DNA from 2 places in the Embleya sp. NPDC020630 genome. Region 1 is predicted to be linked to the other one. Evidence: riboswitches for the same ligand, from Rfam matches in the RefSeq annotation. Region 1 holds a riboswitch; the other holds the start of a gene.
What was found. Region 1 has a riboswitch for thiamine pyrophosphate ahead of thiO (glycine oxidase ThiO). Riboswitches for the same ligand answer to the same signal wherever they lie in the genome.

Region 1 (9,804 bases):
TCGGCCACACCGGTCCGGTGCAGAAGTAGTCCACCCCCGGCTCCACGATCGCCGCGTCCACCTCGGCCTCGGCGTGCGTGGAGCGCCCGATCAGCACGTCGCCGCCGATGATCGCCCGGGCCGCGGGGACCGGCAGGTCGTCCTGTCCCAGGTGCAGCACGTCGGGGCCGATCGTGTGCGCGACGTCGGCCCGGTCGTTGACCGCGAGCAGCTTCCCGTGTCGGCGGCAGGCGTCCCGGAACACCTCCAGGTATTCCAGCTCCGGTCGGGCCTCCAGGCCCTTCTGTCGCAACTGCACGATGTCCACGCCCGCGCCGAGCACCGCGTCCAGGAACGCGGGCAGGTCGCCCTGCCGCTCCCGCGCGTCGGTGCACAGGTACAGGCGCGCGTCGGCCAACCGTTCCTGACGGCTCGTCATCGGCCCGGCCTCAGATCGCCAGCGCCTGGGCGCGTCGCCGCACCTCGGTCATCCGGTTCTCCTGCAGCGCCTGTACCGGTGTGCCCGGCAGCGTGTCGTCGGCGGTGAACAGCCACTCGAGCGCCTCCTCGTCGGAGAAGTTCGAGTCGGCGAGCAGGGTCAGCGTGCCGACGAGGCCCTTGACGATGTTGCCGTCCTGGAAGAAGTCGGCGGGCACCTGCAGCGCCCGGTGCTCGCCGCGGCGCACCGCGAGGAACTTGCGCTCCTTGAGCTGCTGCCGGACCTTGAGGATGTCCACACCGAGGATCTCGGCGATCTCGGGGAGGGTCACCCAGGCGGGGACGAGGGCTTCGATTTTCGGGTCGATCTCGCTCATCCGGCCAAGTCTAGGTTCCGCGGCCGGTCCCGCTTGCCGGCGCCGGTCACCGGGCCGTCGACTTGAGCGGGTTCTCCGGGTCGGCGAAGCGTTCCCGGTCCACCGGGGTGGCCAGCTGCACGAGCTTGCGGCCCTGGGCGAGGTCGCGCGGACGGGCCACCGCGAGCAGCGCCACGAGCCGGTCGCCGGCGAACCAGCCCGCGGACCACTTGCCGTCCTCGCCGGCGTCGCGGAACACCAGTTCGTCGCCTTCGCCGTGCCGGCCGACGTACTGCACCATGCGGCCGAACTGGTCGGACCAGAAGTACGGGACCGGGTCGTAGGCCTGTTCGCCGCCGAGCAGGTTGGCCACGAGCACGCGCGGCGCCTGGAGCGCGTTGTCCCAGTGCTCGACGTGCATCCGGGTGCCGTAACGGGCGGACGGGAACTCGACGCAGTCGCCGACGGCGTGGACCCCGGGCATCGAGGTGGCCAGGTACTGGTCCACCTCGACGAAGCCCTGCGCGTTGCGGGCGACGGCGGATCCCGCCAGCCAGTCGGTGGCCGGGCGCACGCCGATGCCGACCACGATCGCGTCGGCGCGCAGCCGGCGGCCGTCGCTCAGGTGTACCGCGCCCGGCTCCAGGCGATCCACCCGCGCGCCGAGCAGCAGTTCCACGCCGGCCTCGGCGTACCAGGGCACGAAACGCTCGCCGATCGCGTCGGGGAAGGGCCCGGCGAGCGGGGCGTGCAGCGCCTCGACCACGGTGGTCGGGCAGCCGGCGGCGGCCGCGGCGGTGGCCACCTCGGCGCCGATCCAGCCCGCGCCGACGATCACCACGTGCGCGCCGGGCACGAGCGCGGTGCGCAGCGCGCGGGCGTCGTCGATGGTGCGCAGCACATGCACGCCGGGCACCTCGGCGGCGCCGGGCAGGTGCAGCACGCGCGATCCGGTGGCGATCACAAGGCGGTCGTAGGCGATCGGTCCCGCGTCGGTGTCCACCACACCCTCGCGCAGCCCCGTGGCGGTGCGGCCGAACAGCACCTCGGTGTCGAGCGCGGCCCAGTCCGCCTCGAAGGAGGTGTCGTCGGTCTTGCCGGCCAAGACCTCCTTCGACAGCGGCGGGCGGTCGTACGGCGCGTGCGCCTCGGCGCCGAGCAGGGTGACGCGCCCGGCGTACCCCTGTTCCCGCAGCGCCACCACGGTTTGCAGGCCGGCCATGCCGGCACCCACGACGAGCACGTTGTCCATGCGGGGCAGCCTATGACGCGCGCCCGGGTCGCCGACGAGCAGGGTCTTGACTCAGTCAAGGAGATCGGCGGGTGCCGCTCGGGCGCCCCGGATGGCGTCCGGGACGTGTCGTAGTGTGGAGAGGTCACGGGAGCCCGGTGAGACCGGGCTGAGAGGGGGGCTGCGAGCCCCCGACCGTCCGAACCTGATCCGGGTCATACCGGCGAAGGGAGTTCTGCTCATCATGTCCAACACCGGCACGGCCGGCCCCCCGGGCGTCGACGTCGTGGTCGTCGGCGCGGGCGTCGTCGGACTGTCGATCGCCTGGCGCGCCCGCACCAGGCACGGCCTCGCGGTCACCGTGGTCGACCCCGCCCCCGGCACCGGCGCCTCGCACGCCGCGGCGGGCATGCTCACGCCCGTCTCCGAACTCCAGTACGGCGAGGAGAGCCTGCTTCGGCTGAGCATCGAATCCGCCCGGCGCTACCCGGAGTTCGCCGCCGAGCTGGCCGACGCCGCGGGGCTGCCCTCGGGTTACCGCGCGTGCGGCACGATCGCGGTCGCGCTGGACGCGGACGACCGGGCGGTGCTCAAGGACCTGCACGCCTACCAGGAACGCCTCGGCCTGCGCTCGGACCGGCTGACCAGCCGCGAGTGCCGCCGCCTCGAACCCATGTTGTCCCCGGCGATCACCGGCGGCCTGTACGTCGAGGACGACCACCAGATCGACAACCGCGCCCTGGTCGCGGCGCTGCTCGCGGCCTGCGCGCGGGCGGGCGTGACGATCGTGCGCGAGGGCGTCGAACGGGTGCTGGTCGCGAACGAGCGCGCGTACGGTGTGCGGCTGCGCGACGGGCGGGCGCTGACCGCCGATCAGGTGCTGCTCGCCGCGGGGTGCCGCTCGGCGCGGATCCCGGGCCTGCCGCCCGAGGTGGTGCCCCCGGTGCGTCCGGTCAAGGGCGAGATCCTGCGGCTGGCCGTGCCGCCGGCGCTGCGCCCGCTGCTGTCCCGCAACATCCGGGGCGTGGTCAAGGGCGGCAGCATGTACCTGGTCCCGCGCGTGGACGGCGAACTGGTGATCGGCGCCACCGAGCACGACCTCGGATTCGACACCGAGGTCACCGCGGGCGGGGTCTACGAACTGCTCCGCGACGCGCACGAACTCGTCCCCGGCGTGACCGAGTTGCCGCTGGTCGAGACGCTCGCGGGGCTGCGCCCGGGCAGCCCGGACAACGCGCCGATCCTGGGTCGCTCCGCGCTGGCCGGTCTGGTGGTGGCAACCGGCCACTACCGGCACGGCATCCTGCTCACCCCGATCACCGCCGACACCGTGGCCGACGTGCTCGCGCACGGCACCGCCCCCGACCTCATCGCGCCCTTCGGGCCCGACCGTTTCACGACGAGCGCCGCCCGGAAGGTGATGGCATGACCGACATCGACGACATCGGGAGCATCGAGGTCTCCGTCAACGGCGACCGGCGCGATGTGGCGACCGGCACCACCGTGGCCGATCTGGTGGCCACGCTGACCACCGCCGCCAAGGGTGTGGCGGTCGCGGTCGACGAGGCCGTGGTGCCGCGCGGCGCGTGGGCCGAGACCGTGCTCGACGCGGGCAACCGCGTCGAGGTGCTGACCGCCGTGCAGGGAGGGTGACCACGATGGCCGACGACAAGCTGGTGATCGGCGGGGAGTCCTTCACGTCGCGGTTGATCACCGGAACGGGTGGTGCGCCGAGCCTGGAGGTGCTGGAGCAGGCGCTGATCGCGTCCGGCACCGAGATCACCACGGTGGCGATGCGCCGGGTGGACCCGGGGACCGCGGGCTCGGTGCTCGACGTGCTGCGCCGCCTCGGCATCCGGGTGTTGCCGAACACCGCCGGGTGCTTCACCTCGGGCGAGGCGGTGCTCACCGCGCGGCTGGCCCGGGAGGCGCTGGAGACCGACTGGGTCAAGCTCGAAGTCGTGGCCGACGAGCGCACGTTGTTGCCGGACGGGGTCGAACTGGTGGACGCCGCCGAACGGCTGGTCGACGACGGCTTCCGGGTGCTCGCGTACACCAACGACGACCCGGTGCTCGCACGCCGGCTCGAACAGGTGGGCTGTGTGGCGGTGATGCCGCTGGGGTCGCCGATCGGCTCGGGTCTGGGCATCCGCAATCCGCACAACATCCGACTGATCACCGAGCAGGCCGGCGTCCCGGTGGTGCTCGACGCGGGTCTGGGCACCGCCTCCGACGCGGCGCTCGCGATGGAGCTGGGCTGCGACGCGGTGATGCTGGCGACCGCGGTCACCCGGGCGCAGTCGCCGCTGCTGATGGCCGAGGCGATGCGGCACGCGGTGGAGGCGGGCCGACTCGCGTACCGCGCCGGGCGCATCCCGATGCGGCACCACGCGCACGCGTCGTCACCCATGGCCGGCATGCTGGACGCAAGCCCCGAACATCCCGCCTTCTGAGCCGTACCGGCCCGTGCGCCGCGTCGGCCCGGCGACGGGGGAACCATGGGGAAGACCGTCGGCGTCCACGAGGCAGTGGACCCTACACTCCTGAACATGGACACGACCTTGAATGATCCGCTCGTCGGGCGGCTGCTCGACGGTCGATACCGGGTCGATGCCCGAGTTGCCGCAGGTGGCATGGCCACGGTGTACCGGGCGCTCGACACTCGACTCGATCGCGTCGTCGCCCTCAAGGTGATGCACGCCGGGCTCGCCCAGGACCCCGAGTCCACCCGCCGCTTCATCCTGGAGGCGAAGGCCGCCGCCCGGCTGTCGCATCCCAACGTGGTCAACGTCTTCGACCAGGGCACCGACGGCACCGTCGCCTACCTCGCGATGGAATACGTCGAGGGCCGCACGCTGCGCGAACTGCTGCAGGACCTGGGCAACATGACCCCGCGCGAGGCGTTCGGGGTGCTGGAGCCGATGCTCGCCGCGCTCTCCGCCGCACACCGGGCGGGTTTCGTGCACCGCGACGTCAAGCCGGAGAACGTACTGATCTCCGACGACGGCGGGATCAAGCTCGGCGACTTCGGGCTGGCCCGCGCGACCACCACGACCGCGACCGCGGCGACCGGCAAGGTCCTGGTCGGCACGGTCGCCTACCTCGCGCCCGAGCAGGTCGAACGCGGCGAGTCCACCCCGCGCTCCGACGTGTACGCGGCGGGCGTGGTGCTCTACGAGATGCTGACCGGACGTCAGCCGCACCACGGCGCGACCGCGGTCGAGGTCATCTACAAGCACGTGCACGCCGACGTGCCGCCGCCCTCGCACGCGGTGCCGGGCCTGTCCACCACGCTGGACACGCTCGTGCGCACGGCCACCGTGCGCGACCCGGAGCAGCGGCCGAGCGACGCGGAGGAGCTGCTCGGTCTGGTCCGCCGGACCCGGCACGCGATGCCCGACGCGGAGTTGGACTTCGGCGCGGCGCTGCGCCTGCCGCCGCCGCCCGAGCCGATCAACGACAACGCCACCAGCGTGTTCCGGGCGGGCGAGGTGATGCTGCCGCCGCATCTGGCGCCGCTCGGGTTGAGCGTCGACTCGATGGACGACGAGCAGGCGCGCTACGGCGGGGGCTACGAGGAGCCCTACTCCGAGGAGCACCAGGTCTACGCGCCGGCCGCCGCCCCGGGCGTGCCGGCCCAGGCCACCGGCGGCGGGTATCCCCACCAGCCGGCGCTGCCCGGCCGACGGCGCCGGCGCGGGCCGTCGCGGGGCGTGCTCGTGCTGGCGGTCGTGCTGCTCGTGGCGGCCGCGATCGGCGGCGGCGCGTGGTGGTACGGCTCGGGCCGCTACGCGGATGTGCCCGGGGTGTTGAACATGACCCAGGCCGACGCGGAGAAGCGCATCAAGAACGCCGGCCTCAAGGTGCAGTACGTCGGCGACGGCGAGTTCAACGAGATCGTCGCCAAGGGCTCGGTGATCTCCACCGACCCGGCCCCCGGCAAGAACGTGACGAGCGGATCGACCGTCAAGGTCAAGCTGTCCAAGGGCCCGGAGCGGCACCTGGTGCCGGCGCTGGCGAACCTCAAGCTGGAGGACGCGAAGAAGGCACTCGCCGACGCCGCGCTCAAGCCAGGCACCGAGACCAAGGTGGCCAGCCCCAAGCCGCCGGGCACGGTGGTGGGCAGCACGCCGGCCGCCGGCGAGCAGTTGCAGCGGGACAGCGTGGTCGCCCTGACGGTCAGCCGGGGCCCGGACACCGTGGTGCCGGACCTGACCGGACTGAGCCTGGACGAGGCCAAGGCCCGGTTCCAGCCCACGACCGGGGTCACCGTCGAGGCGGACCCGACTCCGCAGTTCTCGGACACCGTGCCGCAGGGCCGGATCATGTCGTTCGTGCCGGGCGTCAACACCAACGTGCAGTACGGCACGAAGATCGTGGTGGTGCTGTCCAAGGGTCCGGACCTGGTCCAGGTACCGCCGGTGACGGGGATGAACCCGGACGACGCGGGCCGCGCGCTCCAGGCCGCGGGGTTGCGGGTCAACAACCGGATGATCCCGTTGATCCCCGCCAACGTGGGCAAGCAGGACCCGGCGGCCGGCTCGATGGTCAAGCGCAACAGCGAGGTCTTCATCTCGAACTTCTAGGCGCGCTCCGCCCCGCCGGCTCTTCGGGCCCGGCGGGGCGACCCGTACGAAGGCCCCGCTCCGACTCGCGTCGGGCGGGGCCTTCGGGTGTGCGCGGGGTCCGGGCGGGTTCGGCTCAGGTCAGCGCGGGGCCCTGGCCGGTCTCCTCCTGGTAGGAGTAGCGCTGCTCCTGCCACGGGTCACCGATGTTGTGGTAGCCCCGCTCCTCCCAGAAGCCGCGCTTGTCGGCGACCATGTACTCGATCCCGCGCACCCACTTGGGGCCCTTCCAGGCGTACAGGTGCGGCACGATCAGCCGGACCGGGAAGCCGTGCTCGGCGGTCAGCGGCTCGCCGTTGTGGTGAGTGGCCAGGATCGTCTGGTCGCTCGCGAAGTCGAACATGCGCAGGTTCGAGCTGAAGCCGTACTCCGCCCACACCATCGCGTGGGTGACCTCCGGCGCGGGCGGGGCGATCTCCATCAGCTTGGCTATGGTCAGCCCGGTCCACTCGTTGCCCAGCATGCTGAACTTGGTCACACAGTGGAAGTCGGCGACCACGGTCTCGTGCGGCAGCGCCGAGAACTCGTCGTGGTTCCAGCAGTGCTTCTCCCCCGAGGCGGTCGCGCCGAAGACGCGGAAGTCCCAGATCTCGGGCTTGAACCGCGGGACGGGTCCGTAGTGCAGAACGGGCCAGCCGCGCTGGATCCGCTGGCCCGGCGGAAGTCGCGGATCGCGATCCGGAGCCTCGGTCCCACCTTGTGCCGCTTCCGTATGCCCCATACCTCACATGGTCCCAGACGCCCCGACCGACTCTCGACCGCCCCTGCCGGCGCCGAAGCCGCGGACCGACCCGTTTTCCGGCGCCGCCCGAGACCGGCGGGCAGGAGGCACGCGGCAGGACATGTTCGACATTGGAAGGCAAGGCTGCCCTTCGTGGCGGAAGTACTACCAAAAGTGACAGGATTCGGAGGAACTCCTGCCCCACGTGTGCCCGGGGTTCCCCCACGTCTCCCATGTTCACAGCCCGTCCCACACCGGAAGGTGCGTCGCGATGCACAGTGACCCGCAGATCATCGAGCTCCTGAACGAACAGCTCACGGCGGAACTCACCGCGATCAACCAGTACTTCCTGCACGCGAAGATGCAGGAGCACCGGGGCTACATCAAGCTCGCGGCCTGGACCCGCCACGAGTCGATCGACGAGATGAAGCACGCCGAACGGCTCACCGACCGCATCCTGATGCTGGAGGGCCTGCCGAACTACCAGCGCCTGAACGCGCTGCGGATCGGCCAGAACCTGGAGGAGATGTTCCGCGCCGACCTGGCGGTGGAGATGGAGGCCGTGGAGCGGCTGCGGCGCGGGATCCCGCTGATGCGCGAGAAGGGCGACGTGACGTCGGCCAACATCTTCGAGGACATCCTGGCCGACGAGGAAGAGCACGTCGACTACCTGGAGACGCAGCTCGGCCTGCTCTCCGAGGTGGGCGAGCAGCTCTACATCGCGGGCCTGCTCAAGCAGCCCAACGAGAGCTGACCGGGAGCCGGCCGAGCGCCGAGCGCGAGCCGACCGAGCCCCGACCCGAAGCGCACGAGCGATCGGGGCTTGTGTCACCGATCACCCGGTATTCCCCCCGGCGAGCCCTGAGGTTACCCTTACCTAAGTAACCTCGCCGCTGGGGGGAAATCTCCGTGTACGTCTGCATGTGCTTCGGTGTCACCGACCGTCAGGTCAACGACCGGATAGCCGACGGCGCCCGCACCATGCGCGAAATCGCCCAGTCCTGCGGCGGCGCGGGCACCGACTGCGGCCGGTGCGTCAAGAGCATCACCGCGATGTTGCCCCGCGACGAGTCCCGACGCCGGCGGCGCGAGCTGTGCGGCGAGGCGGACACCTGCGCGACCGCGTGCGAGAGCACCGTCGAGCCCGTCGCGCTGCCGATGCCGACCGTCGTCGCCGCGGCCCTGCCCGACAACGTGGTCCCGCTTCGCCGGCACTCCGCCGCCTGATCAGCCCTTCGCCGCCTGCACGATCGCCGTCGCGGCGCGCGCGCAACCGGCCGCGTCCACGTCCATGTGGGTGACCAGGCGCACCAGCCTCGGCCCGAACGCCGATACCAGCACCCCCTCCGCCCGGCAGCGCTCGGCGATCGTGGCCGCGTCCGGCTGCCGCTCCCCCAGTTCGACCAGCACGATGTTGGTCTCCGGGTCGGCCACCGCGAAGCCCGCGTCGCGCAACAGCCCGGCCAGCTCCCGCGCGTGCTCGTGGTCCTCGGCCAGCCGCTCGACGTGGTGCTCCACGGCGTACCGGCCGCCCGCGGCGAGAATGCCCGCCTGACGCATGCCGCCGCCCATCCGGTGCCGCATCCGCCGCGCCTCCGCCTCGTACTCCGCGGGCAGCATCAGCACCGACCCGGCCGGCGCGCCGAGCCCCTTGGACAGACACACACTGAGCGAGTCGAACAGCGCCCCATAACTGCGCAGCGGGGTGCCGGTGGCCACGTGCGCGTTCCAGATCCGCGCGCCGTCGCAGTGCAGCGGCAGGCCATATCCGCTCACCAGCTCGCGGATCGCGGTCAGCTGCTCCAGCGGGTACACCGAGCCGCCGCCCCGGTTGTGCGTCTGCTCGACCGCGACCAGGTCGGTGCCGACCGTGTACGGGTTGCCGACCCGGATCAACCGGGCCAGGTCGGCCGGGTCGAGCAGGCCGCGCGGGCTGAGCGTGGTCCGGGTCTGGACGCCGCCCTGTGCCGACGCCGCGCCGTCCTCGTGCGCGACGATGTGCGCGTCGGCGTCCAGGACCAGCTCGCCGCCCGCCGGGACGGCCAGCCGTACGGCCAGCTGGTTGGCCATCACGCCGGTCGGCGTGAACAGCGCGAACGGCTGCCCGAACAGGTCGGCGACGTACTCCTCCAGGGCCCGGACGGTCGGGTCCTCGGCGTAGACGTCGTCGCCCACCTCGGCGGCGGCCATCGCCGCGCGCATCGCGGGGCCGGGCTTGGTGACGGTATCGCTGCGCAGGTCGGTGAAGGTCATGGCGGCAGCATTACAGACGCCGTCGAGGGCGGATCCTCCGGTCGGAGGGTCCGCCCTCGGGGCGTGTGGGTCGGGCCGGATCAGCTCTTGCGGTACATCTCCGCGACCAGGAAGGCCAGGTCGAGCGACTGGCTGCGGTTCAGCCGCGGGTCGCACGCGGTCTCGTAGCGCTGGTGCAGGTCGTCGACGAAGATCTCGTCG
Region 2 (9,804 bases), on a different contig from region 1:
GTCCGGTCAGGAACGGTCGCCCGGCGGGTCCTCCAGGTTCCAGCCCATGACGCGTTCGGGGTGGATGCGCATCACCTCGTTGCTGAAGAAGTCGAGGGGCAGCGGCGGTTCGTGGTCCCGCAGCAGCTCGACGCGGCCCCGGATCTCGACGCCGCGCCCCCAGCCCGGCTTGTACGCACCCGGCTCGTCCGGCGTCATGTCGTCGACGACGAAGGAGACGCCCGGATTGCGCTCGACGTTGCGCCACCGCTGACTGGAGCTGAGGTTGGGCCCACCGATGTCGATGGTCCCGTCGTCGTTCAGCCGAAAGCCGACAGGCCGCACATGCGGGGCGCCCTTCGGCCCGACGGTGGCGAGCCGCCCGAGACTCTGCCCGGTCAGGTACGCACGTTCGACCTCGGTATAGCTCGCCATTACCGCTCCATCCGGAGGCTCCCCCGCCGGGAGCGTTCACCTCGAACGTAGAACTTCAAGCCGACTTGACGTCAAGGGAGGAGCGCCACGATTCGCCAGGGGTGATCCATCCGAAACCGGGGAATATCGCAGGCCGGCACGGCTAACTTGGGCTCAGCGACCACCCTGGGGGTGAGATGACCCGCCCGAGCCAGCCCGGGAACCCGACGTTCGTCGCGGCCCGCAAGGCCCTTCAACTGCACTCGCAGCGGCGATTTGCCGAGGCATTCGAGGAGAAGGCGCGAGAATGTGGCCTGTGCCTGGCGGTGAGTGTCCGTCAGGTTCGCCGCTGGGAGAGCGCAGCGCCACCACGGCCTACTCCTGACTACCAACTCGTCTTGGAGGAGCTGTTTCAGCGACCCCTTGGGGAGCTGGGTTTCCGTGCCGAGGTGTATCGGGAGCGTGGTCAGGACGAGATCGACGGCGCTGCGGCCGAGATCATCCAGCAACTTCAGGATCAGGATGTCCCGGACTGGTGGCGTGCCATACCAGGCGAGGCTACGACCGGACTGCGATTCGAACGCATCATCACGGTCGAGCGAGCCGCAGTGGCGATCCGCAGTTACACCGCCGGCCTCGTGCCTGGGCTGCTCCAGACCTTCGAATATGCCTGTGTTGCGCTCCGGGCGTGCTCTCCGGCGGTATCCGAGGAGGAGATCATCCGCCGTGCGGAGTTGCGTATGAGTCGCCAGCTTGGCTTGGAAGCCCAGCGCAACGGCTCGCGGAGTCTCTGGTTCATCCTCGACGAATCCGCGCTCCACTGTCCGGTGGGTGGGCAGGCCGTGCTACACAGCCAACTTGCCCATCTCTTGGTGACGTTGACTCGGCGACCCGACATCACGGTGCAGATCCTGCCGCGTGACATCGGTGCGCATCCGGGAATGGCAGGAAAGTTCACCGTTTACGACCTCGGTGGACGTCGCGTGGTCTCTTGCGAAGGGCTGACCGGGGACTCGTGGACCTGTCGGCCGTCCTGTCTTGCCGCCTATTCCCTCGCCTACGATCGGCTGCAAGCAGAGGCGCTCGGCGCCGAAGCGTCGATCGCGCTGATCGCGCAAAGGCTCGTGGATCTGGAGACAACATGGTCGGCAGGTTTCCGCAGTGGCGAACCAGCAGCTATAGCGGAGGAGGAGACTGTGTCGAGGTCGCGTCTCTCGGAAACGTCATCGGAGTCCGAGACGCCAAGGTAGTCGACTCTCCCACGATCGCAGTCCCCCCGGCGGCCTGGGCCCACCTCATAGCTCGCGCCAGGCGCTGAGCCCGGCGCGCGCCTTGTGCGGTCACGCCATTGTGGTCGGCACACCTCCGGAACGACCTTCACCCACCGAAGCCCGGTCCGTCGTCGGCCGCGCTCGGGTCGGCTCGAACCGATCCCAGGTGGCGTACCACCCGGCCCAGGATGCGATCGGCGGGGACACTGCCGTAGTGCCCGGTTCATCGATGACGAAAGAACGCTGCGGCTCGCTCGGACGCACCCGCGCGTCGGAGCGAGTGGGGTGGATTCACTGTTGCGAGCCCTGCCGTGCCCGCATTTCGGCGGCGTCGAGTGCGGGTTCGAGTGTCGCGAGCGCGGAGCGGAGCAGGTCTGGCAGCGAGCCGGAGGGCACGACGAGCCCACCGGTGGCGAGGGGTGCGGCCGGGGGTTGGAGCCACTGTTGGAGTGCGACGCGAACCGCAGCGGCCACGCTCGCAGCGAGCACGCGGGCGGTGGGCGTGCCGGTGTTGCCGAGGCGCTGGTCGATCGCGGCGGCGAGGGGGTGTTCGATCGCGACGGCGGCGTCGAGGAACGTGTCACGCAGCGCGGGGCTGGTGGTGATCAGCAGCAGCGCGTCGCGGTCATGCGGTTCGGTGTACTGCTCCAGGATCGCGTCGGCCACGGCGGCGGCGAGGCGGGTGTGGGCGGGGCAGGCGGCCAACGCCGCGGCGACCCGTGACTCCCGTTCGGCGGTGACGGCGGCGACGATCGCCTGTTCGCGGCTGGAGAAGTAGTTGTTGTAGGTCCTCGGCGATACGCCGGCCGCGTCGGCGATGTCGTCGATGCGGACGTTGTCGGGCCCGTGCCGGAGGGCCAGCCGCAGTGCCGCCTCGCGCAGTGCCACTCGGGTGGCCTGCTTCTTCTGCTCGCGCAGACCGGTCCGCCTTGTCGTCACCCTCGAAGTATCCCAGCCTCAATGCGTGTGCGCAAACTTGCGTGCACGCATTATTTGTCCCTACGCTCGGGCCCTCCGCAGAAAGGAATCAGACGCATGCGAGCCAAGGGCATCTGCTACGACACCGGTTTCCTCCGCAACGGCAGCTACTCCCGGGAGCACTTCGACCCCGACCAGGTCAGGAAGGAGCTGACCATCATCCGCGACGATCTCCACTGCAACGCCGTCCATCTCACCGGCGGCGACCCGGACCGCCTGGAGCTCGCCGCCCGCCACGCCGCCGAACTCGGACTGGAGATCTGGTTCTCGCCCTACCCGCTGGAGCTGACGCCCGACGACATCCTCATCCTGCTCGCCGACTGCGCGGAACGGGCCGAGCGACTTCGCAGGCAAGGAGCCGAGGTCGTGTTCGTCACCGGCGTGGAACTGACCGTCATGAACCATGGGTTTCTTGAAGGCGACAGCACCGAAGAGCGACTCGGCCTGCTGCTGGGCGACCCGGCCCGTCGGCCCGAGAGAATCGCCGCAGTCGGCAGCCGTCTCAATGCTTTCCTTCGCGAAGCCGTGGCGGTGGTCCGCGAGCGCTTCCACGGCAAGGTCACCTACGCCGCCATCCAGTTCGAGGGCGTCGACTGGGACTTGTTCGACTTCACGACCTTCGAACTCATCCGCTCCGCGGAGGTGGCCGACCGCTTCCGCGACGCCGTGCGCAGCCTCGTCGCCCAGACCAAACCGGTCGCCATCACCGGCTTCGGCACCGCCACCTGGCGCGGGGCGGGTGATGTCGCACCGCGCAGCATGGGCGTTCTCGAAACCGACGGAGCCACCGGCGCGCCGCTCCGGCTGATCGGGGAGTACGAGCGCGACGAGGCCGGCCAAGCGGCGTACCTGAGCGAACTGCTGGAGATCTTCGACTCCGAGGGCGTCGACAGCGCGTTCGTGTTCCTCTTCGCGCTATACAACCTGCCCCACCGCCCCGACGGCGACCCCCGCGACGACCTCGACCTCGCCAGCCTCGGCATCGTCAAGATCCTCGAGGACCGCCACGGCGACACCTACCCCGACCTGCCCTGGGAGCCCAAGGCCGCCTTCACCGCAATCGCCGACCACTACCGCGCCTGAGTCCGCCTGGGACCGATCGGGATCAAGACGTGGGGACGGATGAGGCCCCGGAAGCTCTTCCTCCTGTCTCCGTTGCTGTCCGAGCCAGGACACCGGGGCCGATTTCGCGCGGGAGGAGGGCGGGTAAGCCAAGGGCAAGGGGATGCCGAGCCTGCGTCTGATGCGTCGTCAGATTGCTTTGTGGTGCTTGGTTTTCGTGCCGCTATTGGGTGGATGGCGGGAACAGCGCCCGGATGGTCTCGGTGGCCAGGTCGCGTAGCCAGGTGTGTGCGAGGTCGTCGTCGTGGCGTTGGTGCCACAGCAGGTACAGCGGCGTGGCCGGCATCGGGACCGGCAGCGGCACGGTGATCAGGCCGAGTCGCTCGCGGGCCGTGTGGGTGACCGCGTCCGGGAGGCAGACCGCCAGGCCGGTGTCCAGGGCGAGCCGCATCGCGAGGGCGGCGGTGGGCGCGGCGGCGACGACGCGTCGTTCGTGGCCGAGTGTCGCCAGGGCGTCGTCGATCGGGTCGCGCAGGCGCCCCCGCCGCGAGACGGTGACGTGGTCGGCGGCCGAGTAGCGCTCGACGCTCACGGGGCCTTCGGTGAGCGGGTGGCCGGGGCGGACGGCGACGACGAGCCGGTCCCGGCCGATGAGCCGGTGGCGGATGTCGGGCAGGGTCGGCCGGGCGGACGCGGATTCGAGGTCGACCTCGCCCCGGCGCAGTTCGGGGGTGTCCGTGCCCGGTTCGGCGGACAGCCGCACCTGCACGCCGGGGGCCTGGCGGTGCACGGCGGCGATCAGGTCGGTGCCGCAGGCGTCGGTCAGGGCGTCGTGCCAGCGCACGGTGAACACCCTTTGCAGGACCGGCAGTTCGAATTCCTGCCGCGCGGACAGCAACTGGTGGGCCTGCTGCACGATGACGTGGACCTGGGCACGCATCGCCAGCGCGCGGGTGGTGGGGACCATGCTGCGGCCGGTGCGGACCAGGATCTGGTCGCCGGTGACCTTGCGGATACGGCCGAGCGAGCGGCTCATCGCCGGCGCGGTGACGTGGAGGCGAGCGGCGGCGCCGGCGACGCTGCCCTCTTCGAGGAGCGCGTCCAGGGCCGTGAGCAGGTTCAGATCCAGTTGCATGGGAGTAACTCTACGAGTGAGAAGCATGCACTTGTTGTTAATCGGCGGCGGTTCTAGCTTCGAAGTGCGGGCGAGCGGAAGCCGCGCGCAACCACCGAAACCCGGGAGCCGATCATGAGTACAGCCCTGCCCTTCGACGCCGACACGCCGCTGATGCCGGCTGTGACCGCCGCGGTGCGGGCCGCCGGTGCGATCCTGCGCGACCGGTACACCCCGCATGCCCGAGCCGTGAGCCCGAGCGAGATCGTCGAGGAGATCCACGCCAACGACGACGCGGTGCTGAACGTGCTGCGCGAACCGCTGCTGCGGGCGCGGCCCGGATCGCGGTGGGCCGAGGACGAGCTGGCCGGCGGTCCGCTCCCGGTCGGGGAGTGGTGGGTCGTCGATCCGGCCGAGGGCAACATCAACCACGTACACGGGATGTCCGACTGGGGCGTCACGGCCACCCTGGTGCGCGACAACCGGCCGGTGCTGACCGTGGTCCACCTGCCGCTGACCGGTGACACGTACACCGCCACCGCGGGCGGTGGCGCGTGGCTCGATGGGCGTCCCTTGAAGGTGTCCGCCAAGACCGACCTCGGCGCCGCGCTCACCGGGACCGGTCAGGCCAGGCCGGGGGAGGACGGGAACACATTCCGGCGGATCGGCGAATCGGTGACCGCGATGCTGGTCAACGGCCTTGTCGTACGGGTGTCCGTTCCTGCGACCTTGCAGCTCATTCACGTTGCCGGCGGGGGTATGGACGCGTTCTGGCAGTTCTCCGATGTTCGGTCCGGGCTGGTCGCCGGCGCTTTGTTGGTTGCCGAGGCCGGGGGTGTCGTCACCGACCTGGCGGGTGAGCCGTGGACCACGGGTAGTCCGGACTTCCTCGCCGCTGCGCCCGGTATTCACGCTGCGGCGCTTGGGGTGCTGTCGGCGGTCGCCTGAGCGGCCCGGGCATCACTGCTGTTCGTTTCCCGCCAATACCGCAAGGAGCATCACGTCATGACCAACATCGGCATCCTGGGCGCCGGCCGCGTCGGCGCGAACCTCGCCCACAAATTCGCCGCGGCCGGGCACCGCGTCACCCTGGGCCACCGGAGCCCGTCGGAGGACGCCGCCGGCGCCGCCGACCCCCGCATCTCCTTTGCCGACCAGCGCACCACCGCTCGCACCGCGGACATCGTGATCAACGCGACGCCCGGGGACACCGCCCTGGGGCGGCTGTCCGACCTGCGCGCCGAACTCGCCGGAAAGATCCTGGTCGACGTCTCCAACGCGACCCGCGATACCGACGACGGGCTGCCCGGTGAGCTGGTCTATCCCGACGGCAGCCTCGCCGAGCGAATTCAGGCCGCGCTGCCCGACACGCGGGTGGTCAAGACGCTCAACACCATGCTGTTCATGGTCATGACCGCGCCCGAAACCCTGGCCACTCCGCCGACCGCCTATCTGTCGGGCGACGACGAGCAGGCGAAGAGGGCCGTGGCGGGTCTGCTCGGCGACCTGGGATGGCGGTCCGGATGGATCGAGGACCTCGGTGGCATCGGTACGGCTCGCGCCACCGAGGCGATGATCCTGGTGGTGCCGCACGTCATACGCCGGCACGGCTTCCGGCCGTTCGCCGTTGCCATCGCCCGCTGACCCGGCTGACCCGCTTGACCCGGCTGGTTTGGCTCAGCGCGTGGCGGGCGCTCGCCGACAGTCCCACGCGACCGCGATGTACGCGGTGGCGCCGGCGAGGGCGAAGGAGAACAGGGAGGCCGAGGTCCAGCGTTGGGCGTGGATGTGGAGCGTGTCCTGGATCGGGGTCCAGAAGTCCACCCACCACTCGACCGTGCCGGGGTTGATCAGCTGGTACATGCAGAAGCCGAGCAGCCACGGCGCGAGCATCACCCAGCGGGCCGGCGCGTGATCGCCCAGATCCCAGCCGGCGCGACCGCGACCGGCGAACAGGTCCACCGCCAGCACGCCGAGCAGCGGGATGAAGATCGAGCCGATCAGGGACAGGAAGCTCGCGTAGGTGTCGAAGTCGTTCACCATCAGCGCGAACGCAGTGACCAGCGCGCCCACGCCCAGGCAGAGGATCCGGCGGTCGACGCGCGGCGCGAGGTTCTGGATCGACATCGCGGTGCTGTAGACGTTGGCGAAGCTCTGGTCGACCTCGCGGATGACCAGGACCGCGAAGAAGACCCAACCGGCGGTGACGCCCAGGAACGAGTCGAAGATCTTGTCCGCGTCGCCGCCCACCTGGGCGAGGGCGACCAGGCCGAGCAGGTAGCACCAGATGCTGGTGACGGAGAATCCGCTCAGCGCGGCCCAGAACGCCGGCTTGGTGCCGCGCGAGTGGCGGGTGTAGTCGGAGGCCAGCGGTACCCACGAGACCGCGACCGCGAGCGCGGCGTCCATCGCCGGGAAGAACCCGGACCACGAGCCCTCGGTCATCGGCGGCAGCCCCTCGCGCCACAGCTGGACCGAGAAGTAGAGCATCGCGATGCCCACCGCGATCGTCACGTAGCGGCGCAGGATACGCAGCATGCCGAGCGGGCGCAGGGTCATCGCGGTGGTGACCGTGCCGGCGGCGACGATGTAGAGCCAGTGCGGACCGTCGCCGTCGGTCATCGCCTCGATGCCCAGCGAGATGACCAGCAGCTCGAAGGTGCCCCAGCCGATGCACTGGACGATGTTGAACACGGTCGGCACATACGAGATCTTCGTGCCGAACAACCCGCGCAGCACCGTCATCGCGGGCGCGCCGCTGCGGGCGCCGGGGATGCCGGCGACGGCGACCATGAGCGTGCCGAGCAGCGTGCCGCCGATCGCCGCGACGATCGCGGCGACCATGGACAGTTGCGGATAGCCCGCCGGGGCCAGCACGAACAGGGCACCGGAGAAGCCGAGGAGGCTCACCCCGAGGTTGGCCCAGAACGCGGCCTGGTCGCGGAAGCCGAGGGTGCGCGGCGGCGCGGTGTCCAGGACCAGCGGAGCCTCGGTCGCCGGGTGTGTCGCGGCGGGGCGTGCGTCGTCCACTGCTGGAGCCGACATGGCTCTACCTGCTCTCCCTACGCCGGCATTACCCGGACAGGTTCAAGCGGTCGGTGGCCCCGGGGTGTGCGCCGGCTCGCCGCCGACACCCCATGCCGCCCTCTCAGCCCGGTTGGTCCGAGCTCCCGCGATGGCGTGGCGAACAGTACGCTCCCGGCGGGGGGCTTGGGAAGGCGGGGTGGGGGTCGGCGTGCGGCGGCTCACTGGCCGGAGTGGGTGAAGGCGGCCCAGCCGGTGAGGTCGTTCGGGGTGATCTCCCGGGCCTGCGCGGCGAGTTCGGCGGGCATCGCGGTGGGGATCCCGCGTTTGGGGTCGCGCATCCAGAGCTGGGCGGTGCGGAGCGCCTGGGCCGGCGGGAGGTCGCGGCGGTTGAGGTAGTGGTGGGCCATGTACAGGACCAGCGCGGCGGTGGTCGGGCCCACGGGCCAGAGGGTGGACACCACGGTGTGGGCGCCGGCGGCCAGGTGCTCGGCGGCGGATCCGGCGGCGCGGTCGGGGGCGAACACGATCGGGTCGCCGGCGGTGTGGCCGATTTCGATCGGGCGGTGTCGGTTGTGGTGCGGGTCGGCCGTCGGGCGCGCGGCGATGTCGCACAGCAGGCGGGGCGAGGCGATGTACGAGATCTGCGCGACCTGGAGCGCGTGTCGGCGGCGGCCGTCGACGGTCGACCAGGCGGCGTGCCAGGGCACCGAGGCGAACGGGCCCGTGGGCAGCAGGACCAGGGACGGCGTGCGGCCGAACGTGCCGGTGACGGCGGCGAGTACGGGGGCCATCACCGCGTCCCAGGCCCAGGCACAGAGGGCGTCGAGGAAGTCGGACAGGTGCTCCGGGTCGCCGTCGGGCAGGTCCAGGCCGTAGTCGAGTCCGGGCAGGTCGAGGAGCCGGGTCGAGCCGTCGACGCCGCTGACCACGGCGGCCCCGGGGACGAGTTGGACCAGCGCGTGGGCGCCGAGGCGGCGCAGTGCGACGGCGATCTCGGCGGCGGGGGGCGGGTCGAGGAGGGCACGCCACTCGCCGGCGGCGGGGCCGGCACCGACGCGGGCGTCACCCACGTGGGTGGCGGCCTGAAAGAGGTGGGCATCCGCCGCCGCGGCACGACGGGCCCGCCGGAAGCAGACCCGAGCCTGGTCCCGGGTGTCGGCATCGCCGTCGTGGTCCGCCAGAGCACCGTAGGCAACGCCGGCCGCGTAGGCGAATTCCGGCCAGCACGGATCGGTGGCGGGGAGCGCGGCGAGAGCTTCGGTGAGAAGGGTGAGGGCTTCGGGGAGGGCGTGGGGGCCGGCGCTCGGGTCCGCCCTGCCGGGTGTGGTTCGCCGGACGGTCGCGTGCGGGCCGCCGACCCGGTTCGGCCCGCCGGTCGCCTCCGAGGCCCCGGGCAGGGTGCGGCGGGCCGCGTCATCCGCCAAGGCATCCATGCAGCGGAGCCGGCCGCGTTCGCCTCGGTCCCGGGCGCGCCGTGTTTCGGTGTCGGCGTCGGTGTCGATGTGCTCGACCCGCGCTGCGCGTTCGGTATGTTGCGCGCGCTCCACGTTCACCCCCGCTTGCCCCACGTGCCGGGACCACCGTACTCGGGTGCGGGGCGGTGCCTCAGTCGATCGCCGCGTGGCACTTCCGTCTTGGTTTACCGGCGCGTAACTTACTCGTGAGTCACCCCCCGACGCCGTCCCCTGGCGTCGCCTCACCATGCATTCTCGCGGGTCGGGTCACGCCCCGACCATGACGTCAGGAGACCCTGATGGGTCGATTCCGCCTGCGCCCACGCGCTCGTGCGGCCGCCGTCGTCTCGGCCGCGCTCCTCGCCGGGACCGCCCTCGGCCAGGTCGCCTCGGCCGGCGCCGCCCCCATCCCCACCACGGCGACGGTCGTGCAGTCCGCCGCCGGCTCGTCCCCGCGCTTCGTCGACATCCCCGGCGACGGCGGCACCAAGCTGGCCGCCAACGT

Region 2: another riboswitch for thiamine pyrophosphate. It lies ahead of ACH4XV_RS18005 (purine-cytosine permease family protein); the one in region 1 lies ahead of thiO (glycine oxidase ThiO).

What each region holds. Positions count from the first base shown of each region.
Region 1 covers NZ_JBIRUB010000003.1:268,166-277,969, forward strand. Annotated here, with positions in the region: gene thiE (thiamine phosphate synthase) at 1-418, opposite strand, end outside; gene ACH4XV_RS12655 (Rv2175c family DNA-binding protein) at 429-794, opposite strand; gene ACH4XV_RS12660 (NAD(P)/FAD-dependent oxidoreductase) at 841-2,025, opposite strand; TPP riboswitch at 2,142-2,253, shown strand; gene thiO (glycine oxidase ThiO) at 2,249-3,433, shown strand; gene thiS (sulfur carrier protein ThiS) at 3,430-3,657, shown strand; gene ACH4XV_RS12675 (thiazole synthase) at 3,663-4,457, shown strand; gene pknB (Stk1 family PASTA domain-containing Ser/Thr kinase) at 4,554-6,590, shown strand; gene ACH4XV_RS12685 (sulfite oxidase-like oxidoreductase) at 6,706-7,350, opposite strand; gene bfr (bacterioferritin) at 7,622-8,104, shown strand; gene ACH4XV_RS12695 (bacterioferritin-associated ferredoxin) at 8,260-8,577, shown strand; gene ACH4XV_RS12700 (threonine aldolase family protein) at 8,578-9,603, opposite strand; gene ACH4XV_RS12705 (class II 3-deoxy-7-phosphoheptulonate synthase) at 9,684-9,804, opposite strand, start outside.
Region 2 covers NZ_JBIRUB010000004.1:450,707-460,510, reverse strand. Annotated here, with positions in the region: gene ACH4XV_RS18045 (PPOX class F420-dependent oxidoreductase) at 7-414, opposite strand; partial or broken gene ACH4XV_RS18040 (DUF5753 domain-containing protein) at 591-1,496, shown strand; gene ACH4XV_RS18035 (DUF397 domain-containing protein) at 1,535-1,711, shown strand; gene ACH4XV_RS18030 (TetR/AcrR family transcriptional regulator) at 1,956-2,603, opposite strand; gene ACH4XV_RS18025 (hypothetical protein) at 2,700-3,725, shown strand; gene ACH4XV_RS18020 (LysR family transcriptional regulator) at 3,928-4,839, opposite strand; gene ACH4XV_RS18015 (inositol monophosphatase family protein) at 4,954-5,766, shown strand; gene ACH4XV_RS18010 (NADPH-dependent F420 reductase) at 5,824-6,462, shown strand; gene ACH4XV_RS18005 (purine-cytosine permease family protein) at 6,496-7,863, opposite strand; TPP riboswitch at 7,859-8,002, opposite strand; gene ACH4XV_RS18000 (CHAT domain-containing protein) at 8,064-9,278, opposite strand; gene ACH4XV_RS17995 (alpha/beta fold hydrolase) at 9,599-9,804, shown strand, end outside.